DNA from 4 places in the Priestia sp. JNUCC 25 genome. Region 4 is predicted to be linked to each of the others. Evidence: riboswitches for the same ligand, from Rfam matches in the RefSeq annotation. Region 4 holds a riboswitch; each other region holds the start of a gene.
The links. Region 4 has a riboswitch for cobalamin ahead of JNUCC25_RS01670 (HoxN/HupN/NixA family nickel/cobalt transporter). Riboswitches for the same ligand answer to the same signal wherever they lie in the genome.
Positions count from the first base shown of each region.

Region 1: it holds a riboswitch for cobalamin, as region 4 does, so the genes downstream of both, JNUCC25_RS13265 ((2Fe-2S) ferredoxin domain-containing protein) here and JNUCC25_RS01670 (HoxN/HupN/NixA family nickel/cobalt transporter) in region 4, are expected to answer to the same signal.
Region 2: it holds a riboswitch for cobalamin, as region 4 does, so the genes downstream of both, JNUCC25_RS14755 (cobyric acid synthase) here and JNUCC25_RS01670 (HoxN/HupN/NixA family nickel/cobalt transporter) in region 4, are expected to answer to the same signal.
Region 3: it holds a riboswitch for cobalamin, as region 4 does, so the genes downstream of both, JNUCC25_RS10110 (ABC transporter substrate-binding protein) here and JNUCC25_RS01670 (HoxN/HupN/NixA family nickel/cobalt transporter) in region 4, are expected to answer to the same signal.

Region 1 is NZ_CM132211.1:2,600,433-2,606,613, forward strand. It holds gene cobJ (precorrin-3B C(17)-methyltransferase) at 1-1,596, opposite strand, end outside; gene JNUCC25_RS13265 ((2Fe-2S) ferredoxin domain-containing protein) at 1,610-1,990, opposite strand; cobalamin riboswitch at 2,092-2,271, opposite strand; cobalamin riboswitch at 2,390-2,568, opposite strand; gene JNUCC25_RS13270 (hypothetical protein) at 2,715-2,873, opposite strand; gene JNUCC25_RS13275 (M42 family metallopeptidase) at 3,226-4,263, opposite strand; gene JNUCC25_RS13280 (cation:dicarboxylate symporter family transporter) at 4,371-5,642, opposite strand; gene brnQ (branched-chain amino acid transport system II carrier protein) at 6,029-6,181, shown strand, end outside.
Region 2 is NZ_CM132211.1:2,887,689-2,893,869, reverse strand. It holds gene JNUCC25_RS14765 (APC family permease) at 1-1,528, shown strand, start outside; gene JNUCC25_RS14760 (YdcF family protein) at 1,587-2,150, opposite strand; cobalamin riboswitch at 2,298-2,477, shown strand; gene JNUCC25_RS14755 (cobyric acid synthase) at 2,570-4,096, shown strand; gene JNUCC25_RS14750 (FecCD family ABC transporter permease) at 4,302-5,360, shown strand; gene JNUCC25_RS14745 (ABC transporter ATP-binding protein) at 5,357-6,181, shown strand, end outside.
Region 3 is NZ_CM132211.1:1,995,516-2,001,696, reverse strand. It holds gene cbiB (adenosylcobinamide-phosphate synthase CbiB) at 1-969, opposite strand, end outside; gene cobD (threonine-phosphate decarboxylase CobD) at 1-8, opposite strand, end outside; gene JNUCC25_RS10115 (adenosylcobinamide amidohydrolase) at 974-1,582, opposite strand; gene JNUCC25_RS10110 (ABC transporter substrate-binding protein) at 1,671-2,630, opposite strand; cobalamin riboswitch at 2,889-3,021, opposite strand; gene JNUCC25_RS10105 (thioredoxin family protein) at 3,112-3,426, opposite strand; gene JNUCC25_RS10100 (YpjP family protein) at 3,615-4,217, opposite strand; gene JNUCC25_RS10095 (class I SAM-dependent methyltransferase) at 4,601-5,377, opposite strand; gene JNUCC25_RS10090 (BrxA/BrxB family bacilliredoxin) at 5,512-5,949, opposite strand.
Region 4 is NZ_CM132211.1:303,800-309,980, forward strand. It holds gene JNUCC25_RS01650 (HAMP domain-containing sensor histidine kinase) at 70-1,416, opposite strand; gene JNUCC25_RS01655 (response regulator transcription factor) at 1,420-2,151, opposite strand; gene JNUCC25_RS01660 (undecaprenyl-diphosphatase) at 2,304-2,897, shown strand; gene JNUCC25_RS01665 (organic hydroperoxide resistance protein) at 3,050-3,469, shown strand; cobalamin riboswitch at 3,575-3,757, shown strand; gene JNUCC25_RS01670 (HoxN/HupN/NixA family nickel/cobalt transporter) at 3,892-4,689, shown strand; gene JNUCC25_RS01675 (M20 family metallopeptidase) at 4,919-6,082, shown strand; gene JNUCC25_RS01680 (DoxX family protein) at 6,152-6,181, opposite strand, start outside.

The DNA of each region.
Region 1 (6,181 bases), 2.3 Mb from region 4:
TTTTATTTTTGGTGTTATATCTTGATAGTCGAATCCATAAACGTTCTTCACACGCTTAAAGAATTTATGAAATCGCTCATTAGGATGACCTTTTTCTTTATATTCATGGATAATGTTCTCCACTATTTCAACAATTTCATCGGGTGCTATGCCTTCCGCCACAATTTGACCTGAATGCGCATTGCGTCCAACCGTTTTAGCTCCTAAAAATAAATCAAACGCACCTTTTCTATAGACAATGCCGATATCTTCTTGAACAGCGCCGTAACAAGCCATACCGCATCCATTGATACCAAGCTTCAGCTCTTTTGGCATGTCCATTCCCCCGAGGCGCTTTTGTAATTCTTCCGTATGTGGAATAGCATCGCTTTTTTCTCCATCGCAAAAATCACACGCTTTGATTGTGAACACGTCTCCGACCGGAGATAGTAAAAAGGAAGCTGCTTGGAGCTTTTTAATAATCACATCTGGCTGAGCCGTTGGAATTTGCAGTTTAATTTGATGGTCAGGTGTATACTCCATCGTACCTTTTTCACCAACAACTTCCGCTAGTGTTGTCATTTGAACAGGCGTGAATTTCTTATTTGCAAGTCCTGGACTAACTGCTACTTCAAAGATAGACTCGATTGGCTGGTGTACGACCGCAGAAGTGGATTCACCTAAAATTGCTTGAAGCGCTTCTTCTGCAAGAGCTCGTGAAGTTGCTTTTTCTTCTCTTGTGTTCTGAACTGCTTCAATAGCTGAAGCTGTTTGCTTTACAGTCTCTTCTTGATCGAGAGCCCATGGTTCTGCTTCTTTTCGAAGTCGCTGATGCGGTCTTAGCGGCTGCTCCGTTTGGTTGAGGGTATATTTCCGCTGATATCCTCGCGGTGTAATCATTAAATCGTCGTAAAAGAATGTAGATGAATTTCCGACAACAACGGTAGTCAGCATGCCTATTTCATGGTTTAACATGTCTTTTAAGTTGGTCATTACGACTTCTTCACGGTCACGATAAGCGCTTTTAACAAGACCAACAGGCGTATCAGGGGAACGGTACTTTAATAGAATCCTTTGCGCTTCAACAATTTGTCTTGTTCGTCTTCCGCTTTTTGGGTTGTAAAAAGCCACTACGAAATCTGCTTGTGCAGCTGCTTCAATTCTTTTTTCGATTAGCTCCCAAGGCGTAAGGTGGTCACTTAAACTAATCGTACAAGCATCGTGCATCACGGGCGCTCCAAGGAGAGATGCGCATGAATTAATAGCCGAAATGCCAGGAATTACTTCCATCTCTACGCCCGTTTCTTTTTTCCAGCCTTTTTCAATCAACACTTCATACACAAGGCCTGCCATTCCGTATACTCCTGCATCTCCGCTTGAAATGACAGCTACGGTTTTGCCCGCTTCAGCTTGCTTTACAGCTTCTTGTGCACGGCTTACTTCTTCGGTCATTCCCGTACTAATAATTTGCTGATTCGTTAACAGTCCTTGAATTAGTTCCACATAGGTTTTATAACCGATGATCATATCACTTTCTTGAATGGCTTCTCTTGCTCGCTGTGTAATATGTTCAAAGCTTCCTGGCCCAAATCCAATAACTAACAGTTTACCTTTCATGCTAGCTCCTCCTTTATGCGTTACTTTTTACTTTGTCAATTCCTTCTATGGAGTCACTGTTTTCCGGAGAAACGAAACCATTTTGATCACATTCATAAATAAGCGATTCCTTTATACTGCAGCCTCCTGCTAAATGCTCTTTGACAATCCGGTGAGCCACGGTTTCAGTGACCTGCTTGTACCAATCTCCTGAAGGATAGACGATAGCTACAGGAGCATCTTTGCATCGTCCGTTACAGCGCGTACGCGTTGTATGAACCGTTTCATCCAAATCCAGTTCCGTCACTTTATTTCGAATAGCCTGCGTGGCTTCTTCTCCACCTTTTCTCATACAGCTGCTTCCATTACAAATCAATACGTGATGTTTTGTTCCATTTAAGTTCCACGTCGTCACACTCATTCGCTCCTTTACTAAAAAAAGCGCCTCTATCAATGATAGAGGCGCAGAAAATTCAAACTAAGTTTTTGCACTTCCACCTATATCCCGTAGGGTAAGCTTCGCATTAGAAAAAGGCTGGTTTCCTGACTTCGATTCATCACTTGATTGCGCCTTCCCGAATACAGTGGCATATGCAATCAGCTCCTCTTCACAGTGGCGGGTACCGCGCTGGCTTTACACCAGACTTCCCATTTAACGCAATGTGAACATTGCGCACCTTTTTTGCACGATATGTAGTTTTAGGATATGAGAAAAACCCGCTTCGCTAATATGCGAGCGGGTAAAACGTCAGAATAAGAGTGTACACGAATGCCACTTTAAGCCAACGTTTCCCTTCCCGCTCCCCGGAGAAATAGAAACTTCACAATAAAGACAGGTCTCCTGACTTGTGTATCATTCTACTTGAGAACCTTCCCGTGATTTTTTCACAGTGGTTATACTCGTTCGTCCACACTTACAGTTGCGGGGACAGTACTGGCATTTCACCAGTTTCCCTATTAAGCCTTCTTGGCATCTTTACTGTTGCTGTTTGATATATATGAACCTTTTAAACTATCAGAATAATAGAAGTAACTACCATATCATAGCGTACATTTTTTTTTATTTCAACTCTATTCTTTTCGGAAGATACAAGTATCTATAAAAAAACAAGAGCATAAAATCAGCTCTTGTTTTTTCATTATATAGCTACTAATGTTAAATGAGGATCATTATAATACACAACTTCTGAAAGAACTTTACAGCCATTTGTTTTAGCAAAAGCTTCTCTCGCCTGTTTTTCAGTTTCAAATTCAAACATTTTCATTTCTTTTCCAGCATATACCGTCAGTACCCACATGAAAAGATTCGCCTCCGATTATTGTAGTGATCGCTATATCCACATTATGCCGAAACCATTTCCTTTTGAAAACCCATTCTACAAAACTTGTCACAAGAAACTTTTAAAAATTTAAAAACATTTTAACTTCTGTAAATGAACACAATGTACAAAAGGTTTAAGCAGTATTGTACCTCTTTAAAAAAGGTGCTTTTTTAACCCACTGTTGCTTCACCAGTAAAAAAATATATAGTATTTATTAAAAAAAGAAGCCGGACAGCCGGCTTCTTTTTTAGGAAAGGAAAGGACAGACATCACAATCCCGTCCTGTTCTTTATTTTGCATAAAAATACATTAATTAAATATTCCTTTCTTAAAGCAGAACCATGTTCGACTGCACATAGTAATAAAGAAGCTTATACGTATGATTCAATGAATCTTGATGCGTTCTCTCAAACGCATGAGAAGAATCAATTCCTGGACCAATTAAGCCGTGTACGATATCGTGTCCGGCACGAATAGCAGCAGAAGCATCTGATCCGTAAAACGGATAAATATCTAATTTGTACTGAATATCATGCTGCTTAGCTAGCTCCACCAAATGCCTTCTCAAACCGTAATGATATGGGCCGCTTGAATCTTTTACACAAATAGACACGGTGTATTCATCAGTAGATTGTCCATCTCCCATAGCACCCATATCAACCGCTAAGTATTCTACTGTTTGAGGCGTAATGTTGGAATTTCCTCCGTACCCAATTTCTTCATTATTTGAAATGAGAAAGTGCGTAGTGTATGGCAGTTCGATCTGTTCTTCTTGAATTGTTTTCATGAGCTGAAGCAATAAAGCTACGCTTGCTTTATCATCGAGATGACGAGATTTAATAAAACCGCTTTTTGTTATTTCTACACGAGGATCAAACGAAACAAAGTCGCCGACTTCAATTCCAAGGCTGCGAATATCTTCTGCGCTATGTACTTTTTCATCCAGTCGAATTTCTATATTTTCTTGATTCCGCTCAGCTTTCCCTGCATCTTTATACACATGAACAGATGTTTGATGCATAAGGATGGTTCCTGTAAATACTTCTCCTGATGAAGTTTCAATTTCACAATATTCTCCTTCAATAGAATTGTAGCGAAACCCTCCAATCAGGTCGATTTTCAGACGTCCACTCGGTTTGATTTCTTTTACCATAGCACCTAATGTATCGACATGAGCCGTCAGCATGCGGTGGTGATCTGTATCTTTACCGGGAATAGTAGCGACTAAGCCTCCTTTTCGATTGCGATACGTTTGAATATTTAGCTCTTTTACATAGTCTTCGACAAATGAAATTACCTTTTCTGTATTTCCAGAAGGACTGGGAATCGAAACAAGCTTTTTAATTAACTGAACAGTTTCCGTCATTATGACACTTCCTTTGTCTCTCATTTCTTTTATTTTACCATATGTTTCAAAAAAGATAACAGGCAGCTCCAAACAAAAAAGCCGGGCAGCTGCCCGGCTTTTTTGTTTTAAGCTATGTTTGATTTCTTTAATTCATTTGTGTAATTTAATGATTTTTGCTTATCAAACTCGCCTTCAGACTTGGACATTACAATAGCAGCTAAAGCATTTCCTACTACGTTAACTGTGGTACGCATCATATCAAGAATGCGGTCAATTCCTGCAATAAATGCCATGCCTTCAAGAGGGAAGCCCATAGATTCAAGTGTAGCAAGTACAACTACAAACGATGCCCCTGGTACACCAGCCATTCCTTTTGAGGTTAACATTAGCACAAGAAGGAGCTGAATTTGATCCATAATGGAAAGGTCGATGCCGTACATTTGAGCAATAAACAGCGATGCCAGCGCCTGATAAATGGTTGAACCATCTAAGTTAAACGTGTAGCCCGTTGGAATAACAAACGATGTAACCGATTTAGAACAACCGAAGTCTTCCATCTTTTTGATAAGAGATGGTAAAACGGCTTCTGAACTTGCCGTTGTAAAAGCAAGAAGCAGCTCGTCTTTTAACACTTTTATCAGCGTAAACATGCTTGTTCCAGCCATTTTAGCAATAATCCCAAGAACCACAAGCACAAAGAAAATCATGGTGAAGTAAACGGCGAACACTAATTTTCCTAATGGAATAAGTGATCCGACACCAAACTTTATAATATTAACACCAATAAGTGCAAATACACCTACTGGAGCAAATTTCATCACCAAATTAGTTACCCAAAACATTGCATCCAAGACGCCTTCAAAAAAGGCTAAAACAGGTTTTCCTCTCTCTCCAATCGAAGCTACGCCTACACCAAACAGTACGGAAAATAAAATGATTGGTAAAAGATCGCCTTCTGCTACCGATTGAAAGACGTTTGTCGGAACAATATGAAGAAGCTCTTGAGCAATCCCTGTACTTTCAGACGTTTTTGCCGTTGCCTCATATTGAGAAATATCACTTTTTTCAATATGTCCCATATCAACCCCTGCACCAGGGTGGAATAAGTTCGCGGCAATAATCCCCACTACAATAGCAATGGTTGTAACAACTTCAAAATAAAGAATTGTTTTTCCGCCAAGCTTACCTAATTTTTTGATATCGCCTACTCCTGCGACCGCTACGATTAATGCTGAAATCACGATCGGTACGACAATCATCTTAATTAAATGAATAAATATGTCTCCAACCGGCTGTAAAATAGAAATGGCTGTATCGCTTCCATAAAAAATAGCACCTACAGCTACGCCTAAAATCAGTCCAATTAGAATCTGAGTTGCTAGACCTAACCTTTTCACTTTCTTGCTCCTTTCGCACAGTTGACTTTCATCCATCGAGCATATGCGGTTCCGCGAACCGTGTATAAATATACATCCTTAAAGCACCTTGTGTAAACAATTCTTTACTAAAAGGATGTAAGGCCGCACATGCGAATTTTTAAAAGCCACGGTTCTGTTTTATCATATCAAATAATTGTTGTATATTGAGATTTTTTTGCTAAGTATTTTTCTATTTTTGCTATTTCAGCGAATAAATTAAAAAAATAAAATTTTATATTGAAATATGCATTTTAGGTTAGTATAATACGATACATGTTTATTTTTATTATTCGAATATAAAATTCTGAAAATTTTAATTATTCAACACGATAATAAAAAGCATTTATAATTTTGGAGGTTTTAATGTGTCAAACAAAGTTCCTTTTTCATTTATAGTGGTTATTGGCTTTATGCTTTTTGCCCTATTCTTCGGCGCAGGTAATTTAATCTTCCCTGCAATGTTAGGTCAGTCTGCTGGAAGCAATATTTGGTCAGCAAACGCTGGATTTTTAGTAACG
Region 2 (6,181 bases), 2.5 Mb from region 4:
GTTACTTGACCTAACGTTAATTGGGATGGGAGCTATTTTTGGTTCCGCCTGGTTATTTGCGGTTAGTAACGTAGCGTCAAAGGCTGGTCCAGCCGGAAGTTTTTCGTGGCTGATTGGCGGAGTCATTATTTTACTTATCGGTTTAGTGTATGCTGAACTTGGAGCAGCGCTGCCGCGTACCGGTGGAATTATCCGTTATCCGGTTTACTCGCATGGTCATTTAGTGGGTTACTTAATTTCATTCATTACCATTATTGCTTACACAAGCTTGATTGCCATCGAGGTAACGGCTGTACGTCAGTATGTTGCGTTTTGGCTTCCTGGTCTAACTAAACATGGTTCTGAATCGCCTACTACAATCGGCTGGTTATTTCAGTTCGCGTTATTAACGCTATTTTTTATCATTAACTACGTAAGTGTAAAAGCATTTGCTAAGTCAAATGTCATTATATCTGTGTTCAAATATGCGGTTCCTCTTACAATTATCGTCGTGTTAGCTTATCACTTTAAATCAGCTAACTTTACAACTGGCGATTTTGCTCCGTTTGGTTTTAATGGTATTCAAGCAGCCATTTCAACAGGTGGCGTTATGTTTGCTTACCTAGGACTTCACCCTATTGTTTCTGTAGCCAGTGAAGTTAAAAACCCGCAGCGTAATATTCCAATCGCGCTCATTATCTGTATTGTACTTTCAGCGATTATTTACACAGCACTGCAAGTATTGTTCATTGGTAACATCCCGGCTGATATGCTATCAGGAGGATGGGGAACAATTCAAGAGCAATTCTCTTTACCATTTAAAGATATTGCACTTATTTTAGGCCTTGGCTGGTTAGTAACGCTTGTTATTTTTGATGCTATTTTATCACCAGGCGGTAACGGGAACATCTTCATGAATACAACTTCTCGTTTAGTTTATGCTTGGTCTCGTAATGGAACATTATTTAAACGTTTCTCAAAAGTAGATAAGAAAACAGGAATTCCACGTGCATCACTATGGCTATCATTTGGAATGTCCGTATTCTGGACACTGCCATTTCCTTCTTGGGAAGCGCTAGTAAACGTATGTTCAGTGGCACTTATTCTGTCTTATGCGATTGCGCCAATTTCAGCTGCTGCATTCAGAGTAAATGCAAAAGACCTTAAGAAGCCTTTTAAATTAAAAGGCATGAGCGTTATTGCTCCTGTTTCATTTATTTTCTGTTCATACATCGTATATTGGTCAGGATGGACGACAATTTCTTGGCTGCTAGGATCACAGCTTCTAATGGTTGTTATCTACGTAGCGTTTAAGAAATATGTACCAACTGACGTCGTAAAATTTGCACAGCAGCTTAAATCTGCTTGGTGGCTAGTTGCTTATTATATTATTATGCTTGTTATCTCTTATCTAGGTTCATTTGGTGGAGGACAAGGTGTGCTAAGCAACCCGCTTGACTTAATTTTAATTGCTCTTGTTTCACTTGGTATTTTCTACTGGGCGAAATACACAGGTTTACCAAAAGCAGTTATCGATACAGATGATTAATAAAAAACACGGCATGAATTCATGCCGTGTTTTTCGTTTGTATAGGCGTGTACTCTATTTATTTATCAAACAGCCATGTTTTTAATATAGCAGCATACTCACGAAAGTAGGCTTGAAGTTTAATTGAATTTGGTGTCTTTGCGCCTAAAGGATAAACATCAAAACCTTGGCGCTTGGCAATAATAGAAGCGCGAAACAAATGAAAATCACTGCTAACAAGCACGACTTTTTTGTGTTGAATATCAACTTTCTGTTTAGTAAAAGTAAAATTCTCAAAAGTAGAAGTTGACTGATCTTCTTTTATAATTCGATTCTTTTTAATTCCTTCTTTCCGCAGAAAACGATAGGCTGCCTCTGCTTCAGAAATTTCTTCATCGGATCCTTTTCCGCCCGTTACGATAACTTTTGTTTGTTGATGTGCTTGTAAATAAGATAAGGCCGTCTTTACTCGTTCTTTTAAACTAGGAGACATTTGATCACCATCTACTTTAGAACCTAAAACGAGGACATAATCTGCGTTATGTGGAACAGACTTGTGAGCAGTTTGATACATACAAAAAGATATAATTACTATATAAAGAACAAGCGAACCAATAAAGGTATAAATCATTTTTTTCTTCAACTGTGAGCACCTTCCTAGCTATTTCATAAGATGTTTGGAAAATAATTGTTATTATAGCATACGAGACCCAAATAAGTATAAGCACAGTAATATATAATAATAGAAGAAAATCGTTATTGTGAATGGTTATAAAATTCGTTACAATAAAGAATAAATGATTTTAAAAGTGCCTCTAAGGAGGATAATAGGGAAATCGGTGTAAATCCGGTGCAGCCCCCGCTACTGTAAATGTGGATGAACCTGCAAAGACCCACTAGTCAAACTAGGAAGGGTGCAGAAGTAAAATGAAGCATAAGCCAGGAGACCTGCTTTTAAAAACCCCTTATTTTTCGGTGGGAGAAATAAGTCAAGACAATGTGTTAATGAGCGCATGACCAAACCTTGACTTTTACAGTTAAGGTTTTTTTATGTGGTAGGGAGTGGAAAAAGTGAAAAAAGGAAAACCGCTTATGATTCAAGGAACGCACTCAGACGCTGGAAAAAGCATGATTGCTACAGCATTTTGCCGTATTTTTAAAGAAGACGGCTATCAAACTGCACCGTTTAAATCGCAAAATATGGCGCTTAATTCATACATTACAATGGATGGAAAAGAAATTGGCAGAGCGCAAGGAATTCAAGCAGAAGCGGCTGGAGTAGAAGCAACAACCAATATGAACCCTATTTTAATTAAACCAACTCGTGATCATGAATCTCAAATTGTCGTTCACGGAAAACCGCTACGTAATATGTTTGCTTTTCAGTATCGGCAAGAATTTTTTAATGAAGGTTTAAACGTTATCACGGAAGCTTATAAAGAGCTTGCCAGTCATTATGATCGAATTGTGATTGAAGGCGCTGGAAGTCCTGCTGAAGTCAATTTGAACGATCGGGAACTCGTAAATATGCGCGTTGCAAAAATAGCCCAAGCGCCTGTTGTGTTAGTAGGAGATATTGATAAAGGAGGAGTTTTTGCGAGCCTAGTGGGTACTCTTCAATTGCTTCCAGATGAACACAAGTCTAGAGTTATCGGGGTGTTAATTAATAAATTCCGAGGAGATTTAGAACTTTTAAAACCAGGTTTGAAGTGGTTTGAAGAATACACGGGTGTTCCGGTTCTAGGAGTTATTCCTTATATGAACAACGTGGAAATTGATGCGGAAGATTCGTTATCACTTAGAAATTACTCAACGCTTGTGAATCCGTTAAAAGAAATTGATATTGCGGTTATCTCGTACCCGCGCATCTCAAATTTTACAGACATCGATCCTTTAAGCTTAGAAGAAGACTGTCACGTGAGGCTTATAACCAAGCCGTCGCAATTAGGTACGCCTGATTTAATTGTTTTACCAGGAAGCAAAAATACGATTGAAGATGCTCAGTTTTTACAAGAAAGCGGCCTGGCTCTAGCCATTAATCAAGTTTTGAACACAACGAACGTTCACGTCATTGGCATCTGCGGAGGATATCAAATGCTAGGGGAGACAATTACAGACCCTGATGCAGTAGAATCTCGGATTGAATCCATTAAAGGGCTGGGCTTGCTTCCGGTGGAAACCGTTATGACAACCAGCAAAAAAACAGAAAGAGTTTCTGGGTATGTCCAGCTAGAAAGTGAAAGAGTTTCGATTGAAGGCTACGAAATTCATATGGGAAAGACGTTTTCTAAGAGCACCACGGAAGCTTTTGCAGTGGTAGAGCATGAAAAAGAAGGAACGGTTAAAGACAACGTCATTGGCACGTATGTTCATGATGTGTTTCATAACGATGCTTTGCGCAGAGCTTTGCTTAATCAAATTCGTAAACATAAAAAATTGCCGCCTATTACGGACACATTCAACAGTCGCCTGCAAAAAGAGGAGTCTTTTTCAAAAGCAGCAGCATATGTGAGAGAAGCCGTAGATATGGAAAAGCTGTATCATTTAATAGACAACTATAAAAGCCCGGAGCAAACACAAAAAGTATAGCTTGTAGGGGCTTTCGCTTGTTTTTTTACCGAGAACTTTAGTACGCTATTCTACGTTGCCTAGTTCAACAGTCTAGCACTCGTAACAAATAAAAGATGATTGTTTCCAACTTAATGCATGGTGGAAGCATGGTTTATGGACAGGAAAATGAATGGTTAATGTAATGTAAAACATCACGCCTCGTTTCCTAGAGGAGCTGAACGTATTGATTTTTAAACGTATTTTTTTTAACAAAGCATCTATTTTATACATAGTCAGTTTATTTATTGTATGTACTTCGGTAATTATGGGCGTATTTATTGGTACAGTTTCGTTAACCGTAGGAGATACAATCAAAATTATTATTGGCCACCTTACCGGGCTATCCTTATATCACGGTCCGGAAAACATGGATTTAATCATTTGGCAAATTCGTTTTCCAAGAGTACTGGTGGCATTTTTAGTAGGAGCTTCGCTTTCAATAGCAGGGGCTGCCTTTCAAGGGCTATTAAGAAACTCTCTTGCCGATCCTTATACGATCGGGGTTTCCTCAGGTGCAACCCTTGGCTCTGTCATGGCAATTTATTTTCATTGGAGTATTTTTGGTTTGTCTATCTTCACGCTGCCTGTAGTCGGCATTGTATCTGGTTTTATTACTCTTCTTTTAGTTTTTGGTATTACGAAACTCGCAAGCGGCAATTTGGCCAATGAAACCATCATCTTAGCGGGGATTATTTTATCATCCTTTATGAGCGCGCTTATTTCATTAATTGTGGCTCTTTCTCCCGAAGAAGATGTAAGGCAGGTTTTATACTGGCTAATGGGAAGCGTATCAATGAGAGGATGGTCTCATATTCAAATTTTAGGGCCGTTCTTTTTGATCGGTACAATTATGCTGTTGTTACATGTAAAAGAGCTGAACGGCTTAGCATTTGGCGATCAATCCGCTCAGTTTATGGGAATAGACGTAAAGAAGAAAAAAAGAATGATTTTAATAGGTGCATCCGTATTAACAGGGGCTGCGGTATCAGTATCTGGGGCAATTGGATTTGTTGGCTTAGTTATCCCCCACGTAGTGCGTCTCGTAGCGGGAGCTAATCATAAGCATGTACTGCCGCTTTCTATTTTAATTGGAGGAAGTTATTTGGTTTTAGCAGATTTATTGGCACGAACGATATTAGAACCTCGTGAACTGCCGATTGGAGTCGTAACCGCCTTAATTGGTTCGCCAATTTTTACCCTGCTCCTTGTAAAAGAACGTATGCGGAAGAGAGGAATATCATGATTGAACTATATAATGTGACAGGAGGATACGATAAGCAGCAGCCAACCGTTCGTGACATCACGTTCACCGTAGACAAAGGTTCTTTTGTCGCTTTACTAGGACCAAATGGAAGCGGGAAAACAACGCTTATTCGCTTAATTATGAATGTATTAACCATTCAATCAGGAGAAGTGAAGGTGGAAGGAAAGTCAGTGAAGGCTTATTCACCAAAACAACTGGCGCAAAAAGTTGCAGTCATGACGCAAGAAAATCAAATTGGGCTAGAATTTACGGTTCAAGAAATTGTTTCACTTGGACGTTACCCTTATCAGGCAAAAGGATTGTTTAGCACTGTATCAGCACAGGATGAAGAAGTGGTGGAAAGCGTGATGAAATTAACAAACGTCTGGCACTATAGAAATCATACTTTTCAATCGCTAAGCGGTGGAGAAAAACAGCGGGTTTTACTGGCTAAAGCACTAGCGCAAGAACCTGACTACTTACTTCTTGATGAACCAACGAATCACTTAGATGTAAAACATACAATGGAACTGCTTCAGCTGTTAAAAACTTTACAGCAGGAAATGAGCTTAACGGTCCTGGCCATTTTGCATGATCTCAACATCGCCTCGCTGTTTGCAGATAATGCCGTGTTGCTGAAAGATGGAAGAGTAGAAGAAACTGGGATGGATGCTATTTTTCAGGATGCAGCTACGTTAAAAAGAGTATATGGGGTTGATTTGCATGTATTTCACCATCCCGCTGTGAACAAGCGACAAATTGCTTTTGTGCCGCCGTATCAATATCCAGAGACGGACTTCCATGAGTTGTATCAGTTACAA
Region 3 (6,181 bases), 1.7 Mb from region 4:
AATAGCACTAATAACTCCTCCTAACAAAAGATATAATAACCACGTAGCATAGACCGTCCTTTTCATAATGAAAACAGCTTGTTCAATATGACCGGCTTGCAGGGGAATGAGTGGTTCACCCATTTTTGCACGATTAGATTCTATGCCTTTATATGTATTAAGCCCTCCGAGTTGAATACCTAAAAGAGCAGCCACTGCGCTTTCCCCGTATCCGCTATTTGGGCTTGGATGCTTCTTAGCATCACGCTTAATCAAACTCGTTACATGCCCAAGAGAATACTGGCTTTTTACTACATTAACAGCCGTCATCACTACTGCAGTTAGCCGACTTGGAATATAGTTTAATACGTCATCGGTTTTTGCACTAAAGTAGCCGAACAGAAAGTAGCGGTCATTTTTGTACCCAACCATCGAATCACATGTGTTAATAGCTCGGTAAAAAAAGGCTAGGGCTCCTCCTCCTATAAATGCATAAAAAAGCGGAGCTGTAATACCATCACTTGTATTTTCAGCCACGGTCTCTACCGTCGCTCTGGCAATTTCTCCTTCTGACAAACGATCTGTATCTCGTCCCACAATCATACTTACTTCATATCTAGCTTTCTCCATATCTCCTAGCTGAAGCGGCTTTTGTACCTTATAAGCAGCTTCGCTTAAAGAACGAGTGGATATAGTAGTCGCAATCATTACGCCCTCTACTAAAACACCTGCTATAAAATCAACTCCGTACAAAGCATGGAGGAACAAAAAGGGAACAACTCCTGCTAGCACAGCCATACTTATCACAAGAAGCAATCCTTTGAATCGTTTTCCTACACCTTTATTTAATCTGGAATCCATCCAATAAATCCACTTGCCAAACCAGCGAACGGGATGCGGCCAATTTTCGGGGTCGCCTATGATTCGGTCAATTAGTAAAGCAATCGTCATGGCCGTCATGTGTGCAATTATCGCTTGTGTAATACTCATTTTTTCACCTCTTTCCCTTAAGTCCCTGCTCTAAGCTTATTTTCACCAGCTTGGCTACCGCTTGACCTAAAGCGGTCATAGAGCCTGCATATTCATATAATGGTCCTTGCTGAGACGCTGCAACTGAGATGCTGTCCGTAGATGTTCCCGTAGCAATCGTCTTTGTAGCTGGATCTATGACCCCCAGCTGTGACAGCGTTTTTGTTTTAGCTTCTGTGGCCGCAATAAAAAGCTGTAAAAACGCAGCATCCGTAAGCGTACCTTCCACGAAAAAAAACATATTAATTGTACCGGGAGAGGAATAGAACGGGGCAGCTTCGTCAGCTGTAATATCTACTGCGTTTCCTACTCCAGCCGTTATCACGGAAGCTACTCTTACTCCGTAGCCTTCATAACAGTAAACCGCTCTTTCTTTTAACCAAACGGCTGTCATCAACCCTACGATTTGCTCATGGCGTACATTTTCTTTCATCAAATATTGCTCATACTCCATAGAAGGAGTATCTGAATAATAGTCTTTGTGAACAAATCGATTGTAAAAGGTGTCCGTTTCCGTAATACCTGTTCCTAAAACCCCTGAGCTGTATGTTTTATAAGAAGTCTCGGTTTTCACGATTAAAAGCTCAGGCCGTTCTTCAATTTTAAGATGTGAAAAGGGACCAATCCCCTTTTCAATTCGAACTGGAATATGGTCCCTCTTCTTATTTATTGTACACCTCAGGGTATACTGCTTTTGCTAAGTCCTCTAAGCCATCTACAATACGAGGTCCTAAGCGGTTGATTTTGTTTTGATCAACCTTCTCGATGTTACCCTCTTTTACAGCAGTCATGCTGCTCCAAGCGGGACGCTTCATAATCTCATTTTTGTCTGCATCATACGTTGCGATAATAACGTCAGGGTTTAACTTAACAACTTGCTCTTCAGAAAACTTAACCCAACCCTTTTCACTACCCGCTACGTTATCAGCACCGATCATAGTAAGCATTTCGTTCATGAACGTACCTTTTCCTGTTGTATAAATCTCAGGAGCTCCTGATACCTCTATCCATACTTTTTTACGATCTTCTTTTGAAATCGTTTTTGCTTTTTTCTCAATTGAAGCTACTTTTTCTTTCATGTCTTTAATTGTTTGATTAGCTTCTTTTGTTTTACCTGTTAATTTACCGATTTGCGTAATAGAATCATAAACCGTATCAAACGTTGTTGAATCTTTTACAACAAATACCGGAATACCCGCACTTTCAATTTGTTTAAATACTTCATCCGAAACGCCCATACTTGAAGCGTGTGCCAGCACTAAATCAGGATTTAAAGCAATAACTTTTTCTGCATTAACGTTCATATCTCCTACCTGCGCTTTTTTCTTTACGCTTTTAGGATAATCATCGTTGCTTGTAACACCGACTAATTCTTTTTCAAGGCCAAGGGCATATACAATCTCCGTATTACTTGGCATTAATGAAACAATTTTCTTAGGCTGTTTTTTCAACGTAATTTCTTTATCACGCGCGTCTTTTACCTTCACTGGAAATGCAGCTTGTGACGTTTGTGCCGTATCTTGCTTCGTTTTTTTATCACTGTTGCTTTGGCTGCCTGCACCGCATGCAGCAAGTACGATGACTAACAGTGCAATAATGGAATACGAAAGCCATTTTTTCATCTAAATACTCCCCCTATATATTGTTCATTGTGAATACGAAACCTCCACGTTAAAGAAAAAGCAAATGATCATGCAAAAAGCAGCGCTATCCCGTTTTTCCGCTTTGACTATGTATACTGCTCGCCGGCAGCTTCAAAATAAAAAAGCTTTACTTTCAATTGAAAGCAAAGCAGGTAACGTCAAGATAAGCAGGAAAAGAATCCGTTCACTATACTTGATAAGTATGTTCATTACCCTGCTTCACCCTTCCTCGAAGGTTTCACAGCTAACAATAAGGCAGGTCTCCTGACTTACGCACAAAGCGCTTACAGTGGCGGGACCGCGCTGGTTTTTCACCAGACTTCCCTTTTCACTCAATCTTTAAATTGAGACCTTATTGCTTTACGATTATTCACTTGTCCTAGTATACCCCACTCATGGAAAAATGGAAATAGCCATTCTCACAAAAAAAGCTGCGAGAATGCTCTCGCAGCTTCAGGAATTAAAGAGTTGCTAAAAATTCACGGACCGCTTCAGGCGTTTTAGCATTTGCACTGTGCAAGTGTGCAATTTTTTCACCGTTTTTATATACAAGAAGAGAAGGAATACCCATTACATTGTTTTCAGCAGAAAGTTCTTCAAACTCATCCTTGTCAATTTTAAACCATGCTTTATCTGTATTTTCGTCAACAATTTCATCAATGAACATATCCAAACGTTTGCAATCAGGACACCACGTTGTCGTAAAAATCCCAACGCTTAGTGTTTCGTTCTTAATTTGTTCGCGAAATTGTTTTTCTTCCGTAAATTGTTTCATTGTGTTACCTCCAGCATCTATTCGTTCCTTCTCACTATTCTATGGTAAGAAGTCTGACTTCATTATAAACGATTTTTTTATCGTTGTGCTAATGTTTCAGCTTATTTAGACCATAACGGTTTTAGACGTAAAAAAATGCTAGCTTAAAAAAGCTAACATTTCGAAATCGTAGAATGTTGTGTCTATTATCAGCTAAACCATTTAGGCGGCATGTTTCGGTTCCAATAAATTTTCCCTAAATCATAATGCTTTTGAAAATTATCTGCAGCCGCATGATAGTGAAAATTAAACCAGTATCCATCTTTTGGAGGATTTTCACGCCGTACGTGAAACCGTATTAAGTCCTGACCGGTCTCCCGGTCATATACATGGAAAATCTTTTCACCGTAGCCAGCAGCAGGATGCTCGCTTATCTCGAGATTCTGAATTGACTGTTCACGTTCAGTGCCAATGTCGGTCAGCACTTCTTCAATTTTAGGTAACACTGCTTGACGAAATTCATCTTCAATGACAGGCCCAATTTTTGTTCCAAATTTTTCCACTGACTGTTTTTCAGCTGATTCCATTGCATACGTAACAAATGATGAAACGTCTTCATATTTTGGTTCTTCATATGGCAAATGAATATCTTCTATAACAGCTGTGACAGGAGTTGTTTCTCTTACATACCCTGCTTTATGTTGCTTGTCCGCTTTTGCATCATCAACGTATAAATATTCTGGTGGAGTGACAAGCCCAAATGTAAATACTGTAATAAATACAACTAGCATTCTTTTTATCCATCTAGGCATTCGTATCTTTCCTTTCTCATCTTTTCCCATATGGTCTTTTCATATCGTAAAATTCATTGTTATAACTCACTAGGTATTGTAACATACTTATTAATTTTTTACCTATATTTGCTTATTCATTTATGCTGCCTACGGGCATTCGAAGACTTTTTAGTTAGCACCTTCCTTCTTCTGTTTGAGGTTGTCACACCGAGCGGAAACCTATACAAGATATTCCTTTTTTGCTGGATGCTTAAACACAAAAGTATTTTTATGTTCAAAAATATATCATACTTTTATGAACTTTAGATGAAATTCATAAAAAAAACTTCCAAAACTTTTTAATTCCTAAAAGGTTTTGGAAGTCTTTTCAATGATCGGAATTCATTTTACTTTTTTGTTTATTATTGTATATCAATTGTCCCGTAATGAAATTTTGATGTTTTTCGTTTCTGTACGGTAAATCCATGTTCTTCAAAACGACTGCTTTTCCAATGATCTTTTAGCACGATCTTTTGTTTGGCTACTCTTTTTGCTTCTTGTATAGCCATTGGCGTCAGCGTAGTATACAGTGCTATTGCTTTAATACCGTTAATTCCATTCGATTCATCAATTTGCTCTTGAAACATAGGATCAAAGTAGACAACATCAAAAGAATTACCTTCACAACACGCCAAAAACGATTCAAAATTTTGATGAACCACGTTTATACGCTTCATTGCATCGTTCAACTCTTGTACGTCACTTTCCCAATTTAAAAGTCCTTGTTTGACTAAATAAGCTACATAGCGGTTGCCTTCTAGTCCGACAACTTTCCCGCTTTTCCCTACCGCTGCGCTCGCCATCATACTATCCGATGCAAGACCAAGTGTACAGTCAAGCACGCTCATTCCTTTTTCTAAACCAGCAGCTTCAATAAACGGATCACGTTCTCCGCGCAGCCATCTCTTCACTCTAAACATAGCGGAATTTGGATGAAAAAAAATAGGTTCCTCTTCGTTTTGAACGTGCAACTCTACTCTATTCTTACCGACAACCAGCACGTCTGCAGCTTGAAGATTCTGAAGATCTGCAACGGATTTCTTCTCTCTTACTACAAAAGGTATACTTAAATCAGCGGCTACTTGTTTGGCTTTTACAATCATCTGTTCATTTGTTCGACCAGCAGTCGTAACAATCACTTTCATAACTCCCCCTACACTGTTTGGCTATTTACATAAAGAAAAAGGATGCCGATAGACATCCTTTTTCTTATAAAGTATATGCGATTTTTCTCTAAAAATCTATATACTAGATGTGACAAAAGCAGGACATTTTATGAACAGTGCTGCTTAAAGCCATTTAAAATGTTTTCAAAAATAACTTCTAACGGCTGACCTTCAATTTCATGTCGAGGAATAAAATGAACGACTTCTTTTCCTTTTAAAAGCGCCATAGACGGTGATGAAGGCTCAATGTCCCCAAAATATTCACGCATTTTAGCTGTTGCTTCCTTATCTTGACCGGCAAAAACAGTTACCACTTGATCTGGTTTTTGCTCAGACTGTAAGTACGCTTGCGTTGCTGCAGGACGTGCTAAACCAGCAGCGCATCCACAAACTGAATTAACGACAACAAAAGTTGTTCCTTCTACGTTTTCCATAAAATCAACTACGGCTTCCTCTGTTGTTAATTCTTCATAACCAGCTTGAGTTAATTCTTGACGCATTGGTTTAACTAACTGACGCATATATTCTTCATATGCCATTGACATATTAACATTCCTCCTAACAATCATTCACGCTAAAAGCATACTATAAAAACCAGGAAAAATCTAGCTACTCACTCTTCAAATCCTTATCGTTGTCCCAATCTCATTTTTCATTTGACAAAAAAAGATTAAAACCGGGTCATATCATCTAATTTTTTTCCATAAAAATGTCGATTTTTACTATTAATATTCCATTTTTTGTACTATAGTAGTAAATAGTAGTTTAGTAGAAAGG
Region 4 (6,181 bases):
TTCACCTCCAGTATCTTAAAAAGTAGTATAGCAGGCAATTCTTAAAAATCTCTAAGAAAAGGCGAGAAATCAAAGAGGAAAGGAAACCGTTACTGATGTCCCTTTTCCTTCTTGGCTGTTAATCTCAATACGCCCGCTATGAGCTTCTACAATCTTTCGAGCAATGGATAATCCAAGTCCAGAACCACCGGTTTCTCGATTTCTTGCTTTATCTACGCGAAAAAAGCGTTCATACACGTTTGATAAGTCTTCTTTTGGAATACCAATTCCTTGATCTGTGACCGTAATCATAAAGCTTTTGCTTCTTGTTATGGTTACCTCTACCGCTTTTTCACTATATTTAATGGCATTATCTAAGAGGATGTACAGCAGCTGCTTTAAGCGTTTTTCATCCGCTGTTACGACGGGATGATCCGTTTTTATATTTAAATAAATGGTTCGTTCAAAGGCTTGTTCTAGATGCTTGATTGTTTGGTTACAGACCGCCGCCGCATCTACGTGTTCCAGGTGAAGCTCCCACTGCGACTCATCTTTCGCAAGCACCAGCATTTGAGACGTAAGCTGTTTCATGCGTAAAGACTCAGAGTGAATAGCTTCGATGGCTTCTTCTAAAATATCCGGCCGCTTCATTCCCCAGCGTTTTAGCATATTGGCATAGCTTTCTACAACGGTCAGGGGTGTTTTTAATTCATGAGAAGCATCGGATACGAACTGCTCTTGCTTTTTATAGTTTTCCTCTAATAAATCCATCATATTATTGAAGGTGTTGGCCATTTGATCTAACTCATCTTTAGAAGGAGAAGAGAGGTCAATTTTTTTGAATGTGCGAGACACTTGAATTTCTTCCATAGTATGAATAAGAGATTTGATAGGCCGCAAAATAATTTTACTTAAAAGCCGTCCAGCAAATATAGTTGGAATTAATATAACAAGAGAGGCAATGAGCAAGATAAATTTTAATGTCTGCAGAGATTGTTCCACATCTGCCAGTTGTTCCGTGACTTCCAAAGAAACAACTTCACCGTTCGTCCAAATGACAGGGGTGTGTGAAATCGCGTATAGATGACCATCATCTTCTTTGATGCTTGTTTGTTCATTTGAATAATAGGAATAAGGTAAGTCCTGAAGCTCTTTCGTTTGATCCGTAACGGATACAACTAAAGGACTGCCGGATTTAGGTAAAATACGAATCATCCCGTTAGGAGGCAAATAGGCACGAAGCAAATTGGCTTGTTTAACCGTCGCACTCGTTTGCTTTAGCCCATTTGTTACATTGCTTGTTTCTGCTTGCAAACGTTCAATTGCGTTGTCTTCCATGGTCTTCTTGAAAATGAAGTAAATCGAACTGTTTGCAATTACTAGTAAAATAAAAAGCAGTGCAGTTGATGTAAGAATAATCTTTGTTTGTAGTTTCATAAGCTACTCCTTCAGCATGTAGCCAACGCCGCGCACTGTTTGAATGTAAGGAGTTGAAAATGGTGCATCAATCTTTTTGCGCAGATAACGAATGTATACGTATACAATATTGGTGTCTCCGTAGTAATCGAATCCCCACACGTTTGTAAGAAGCTGTTCAAAGCTCAGCACTTGATTGTTGTTTTGAAGCATATAGACAAGCAAATCATATTCTTTAGGAGTCAGCTCAATAGCTTCATTTTCACGCGTGACTTCTCGCGTTTTTTCGTTAACGACTAAATTGCCTAGTTGAAGAGTGGCCGTTTCTTGTTCAGCAGGCGATGTTGATGCAGGATGGCGAAGCCATACGCGAATGCGTGCAAAAAGCTCTTCAATTTGAAAAGGCTTTGTAATGTAGTCGTTCGCTCCTAAATCTAGTCCGCTTACCTTATCAGGAAGGGCGTCTCGAGCTGTTAATAAGATAACGGGCGTTTGATCATCATTTGCTCGAATGCGACGAAGTACTTCGAGTCCGCTCAGTTCAGGAAGCATCACATCTAAAAGCAGCAAATCCCAATCGTGTTCTTGAAACTCTGCCAATCCTTCTGTTCCAGTGTAAGCCATGCCCGTTTCGTACCCTTCATGTTCAAGCTCGAGCTGAATTAAACGAGCAATTTTGCGCTCATCTTCTACAATTAAAATTCTGCCTTTACTCAACAAAAATTCCCCCTTGTGTCTATGTATAGTTGCGTACATTATAGCACGGAGAGATTCGGGTTGTATAAATGGTAAGGAAATCAATAGTTATTTACTAAATATATCATCAATAGCCCGAGAAATAATGTTCATTTTCTCAAGAAACTGATAAGATAGCTAATGACATTTAAAAATAAGAAAGGATTTCGATTATGTTATCAGCTATCAATTCAGTAGATTATACCATTTTCCACGCGGTGAATCAGTATGCCTCACACGTAAAGCCTCTAGATTCGCTGATGGTATTCTTTGCAGATTATGCCCAGTATGTACTTATCGTTTTACTCGGCTTGTTTTTACTTATTAATAAAAACGGCAGCCGTGTTGTAGCATTTCAAGCTTTATGTGCTTGTGCCACAGGAGTCATTATCAATAAAGTGATTAGTTTATTTGCTTATCGAGATCGTCCGTTTATCTCTCACCACGTGAATCAGCTTATTGATCACGCCGCAAATTCTTCATTTCCAAGCGATCATGCTACATCTGCATTAGTTATCACTTTTACCATTTGGCTGCATTTCAAACGTTCAGGGCGCATGTGGGTTGTCATGGGCGTACTCATTGCCTTTTCACGCGTATGGGTTGGCGTTCATTATCCATTCGATGTGTTAACAGGAGCCGTTTTAGGCTGCGTGCTGGCGCTGTTTATTCATTATGTTATTTTTAATACGAAACTGATGAGGGCTATTACCAACTTGTCTATTTTTCGAAAATCAGCTTATGACGAACAGTCTCAATATTATTAAGAAAAAGTCGCAAATAAGCGGCTTTTTTTATTGGGAAATTTTTAATGTATTTAATACTTGTTTTTTAAAATTAAATTGTGTACAATTAAATTACAGAGACGATAAATAAAAAACTTTTAATAAAATTAACGAAAAAGAGGAGAGGTTTATACATGAAAGCTTTATATGAAACAACAGTCGTTAACACAGGTGGAAGAACAGGAGAAGTTCACTCTTTAGATAACATCTTTAACTTAGACGTTGCAACACCTCCAGCGCTTGGTGGAGAAGCAACAACAGCAACAAACCCAGAGCAGCTGTTTGCAGCTGGATACAGTGCTTGTTTCAACAGCGCGTTAGAATTTATGTTGAAAAAACATAACGTAGAAATCAAAAGCAGTGAAGTAAAAGCTACTGTTCAGCTGCTTCCTGATAAAGCTGATCAAGGAGTGAAAATTGGAGTAGCGCTTGAAGCTCATATCGAAGGCTTAGATTTAGAAACAGCGAAAAAATATGTAGACCTAGCTCACTCATACTGCCCGTATTCAAAAGCAATCAGCGGTAACGTAGACGTAACGGTAGAAGTAGTTTAATTGCTTTAAAAAGCCCTGCTAAGCATGTAAAGCTTAGCAGGGCTTTTTTATTTGAATTTTCTCTATTCATTTGTAAGAGGTACTAGTATAATGAGGAAGAAAATGAATTATTCGCACAGTTTAGGTGCTCTTACATAGCGTAAGAGGTAACAGGGAATCGAGTGCAAATCTCGAGCGGTCCAGCCACTGTAAGCAGGGAGTTTTCTATCTTATCGTCACTCAAAACGGGGAAGGCGGTAGAAAATGATGATCTCAAGCCAGGAGACCTACCTATTCTGTACACTTGACTCTTCTAGGAAAGAGGCGGTGTATCAAGGTACGCAGTGAGCAATTGCTGTTTATTTTCATATGCCGACACAGCCTCAATTTCTATAGAATTGAGGCTTTTTTACGTTTTATTTTTAAAAAAAGGAGTGTAGGAAATGGAAGGTTTATCAGTTTTTTTACTTGTCTTTTTATTAGGAATCAGGCACGGATTGGATGCAGATCACTTAGCTTTTATTGATGGCCAGACTCGATATAATTGGCGAATGGGCAGCCGTTTTGCCCCTTGGGTCGGAACGCTGTTTTCACTAGGTCACGGAGGAATGGTGGCCGTCACGGCCGGAGTGCTGGGCGTGGTGATGAAGAATTTTACGTTTCCATCGTATTTCGATCATTTTGCATCTTGGGTATCCATTATCTCTCTCTTTCTAATCGGGACATTAAACACATATCATTTGCTTCGAACCAAAAATAAAGAGGAAGAGTTTCAGCTGAGCGGGTTAAAAGGAAAGTTTATTCCGAAAATCGCAAAAGGAACAACGAATCCTTTTTTAATTATTCTTGTAGGAGCATTGTTCGCTTTAGCAGCCGAAACGGTCAGTCAAACGGCCGTGTGGTCTCTAGCTGTAGGGAACGCAGGCAAGTATACGCCGCTTTTGTTAGGACTAGTGTTTATGTTTGGTATGATGCTTACAGATACAATCGATTCGATGATTGTACATAAAATGGTGAATGAATCGAGTAAATTTGGACAATCTGCTTCCCGCTTGATGGGCTGGGTTATTGTTGTCCTCGCGTATGGTGTGTCATTCTATTTAGCATTCACTTTCTTTAACCCATGGGCCGAAGTAAACTTTGAAATGGTTGGCGTTATTCTGTTTATTTTTTTAGTGTCTATGTTTGTTTTTGTGAGTGTGAAGTCAAAAGGGAAAAATATTAAAATAAATGTCAATTAGTCAAACGAAAGCTTTAATCTGTTGAAGATTGAAGCTTTTTTGTATGAATTTGTTGAAGTTTATGGCTATTTTCGGTCGGTTATGAATAAGTTAAAGTATTATCTGTATTTAAAGGATGGAAAATTGTCTGAAAACCATTATAATTAAGGATAATTTAAGGTCGTTATGTGAAACGTAGAACATAGTTATACGTACGATAAATAAAAGCATTTAATGCAAGCAGCAGGGGTTGTTTGGAGGAGGAATTGATTTGAGTCAGGTAATGGTAGAACAAAGCGTGTTTAGTTATTTAAAAGAACACGAACAAGAGATGCTTGAAGATTTAGTTGGATTTGTGAAAAAAGAATCACCGTCCTACAGTAAAGAGTTAGTAGATCAGTGTGGAATGTATTTAACGCAGCTGTTTCATAAACGGTTGGGGGTAGGATACGAAATCATAGAAGAAAAAGAAGTAGGAAACCATTTGAAATTTACGATTGGAGAAGGAGCAAAGCAGCTTTTAATTATCGGTCACTTTGACACGGTATGGGAAAAGGGAAGGCTGAGTCTAAGAACAGAGGGAAACAAGCTGTACGGTCCGGGAATTTTAGACATGAAAGGCGGCATTGTGCAATCTATATGGGCGATTAAAGCGATTCAAGAGCTTGGCTTATCGCTCGATAAAAAAATTGTGTTTTTCTGCAATTCGGATGAAGAGATTGGGTCAATTTCTTCTAAAAAATACATTGAAGAAGAAGCACAAAGGAGTGAAGCAGTGCTAGTAGCGGAACCGGCGGTGGCGGGTTCAGGCGCGTTAAAAACGTCGCGCAAAGGAGCGGGAATTTTCACCGTAAAAGCATGGGGACGAGCAGCACACGCGGGTAATCACCACAAAGAAGGAATCAATGCGATTGAAGAGCTGGCGCGCCAAGTGATTTTCTTGCAGGGCTTAACAGATTATGAAAAAGGTACAACGGTGAACGTTGGGACATTTACGGGAGGCAGCGGTACAAATGTAGTGCCGGAATATGCAGAAGCGCACGTGGATTTACGTGTTTCTACAGAAGAAGAAGCAAAACGCATGACGGATATTATTTTGAATTTAACACCCATTTTAAAAGGGATTAAGCTCGAAGTAACGGGAGGAATGAATCGTCCTCCGATGGTCAAGTCTAAACAAACGGAAGAGCTATTTGAATGTGCTCAATCAATCGCGGCCAAACTGGGTATGAAATTGGAAGAAGCAGCTGTGGGCGGCGGAAGTGATGGCAATTTTACAGCGGCCATTGGTGTTCCCACGTTGGATGGATTAGGAGCATGCGGAAAAGGAATACATGCGGAATATGAACATATTCAAATTGATACGTTGTCCGAGCGTTCTTCTTTATTTGCCAATTTGCTGCTGCAAATATAAAAAAAGCCCGCCTTAAACGGCGGGGACTAATCTGAAAGCTTATATTGGGAGAGTATAAGCTTTCTTTTTTTATTTACTGCTTTCTTCTTGAAGAGAAAA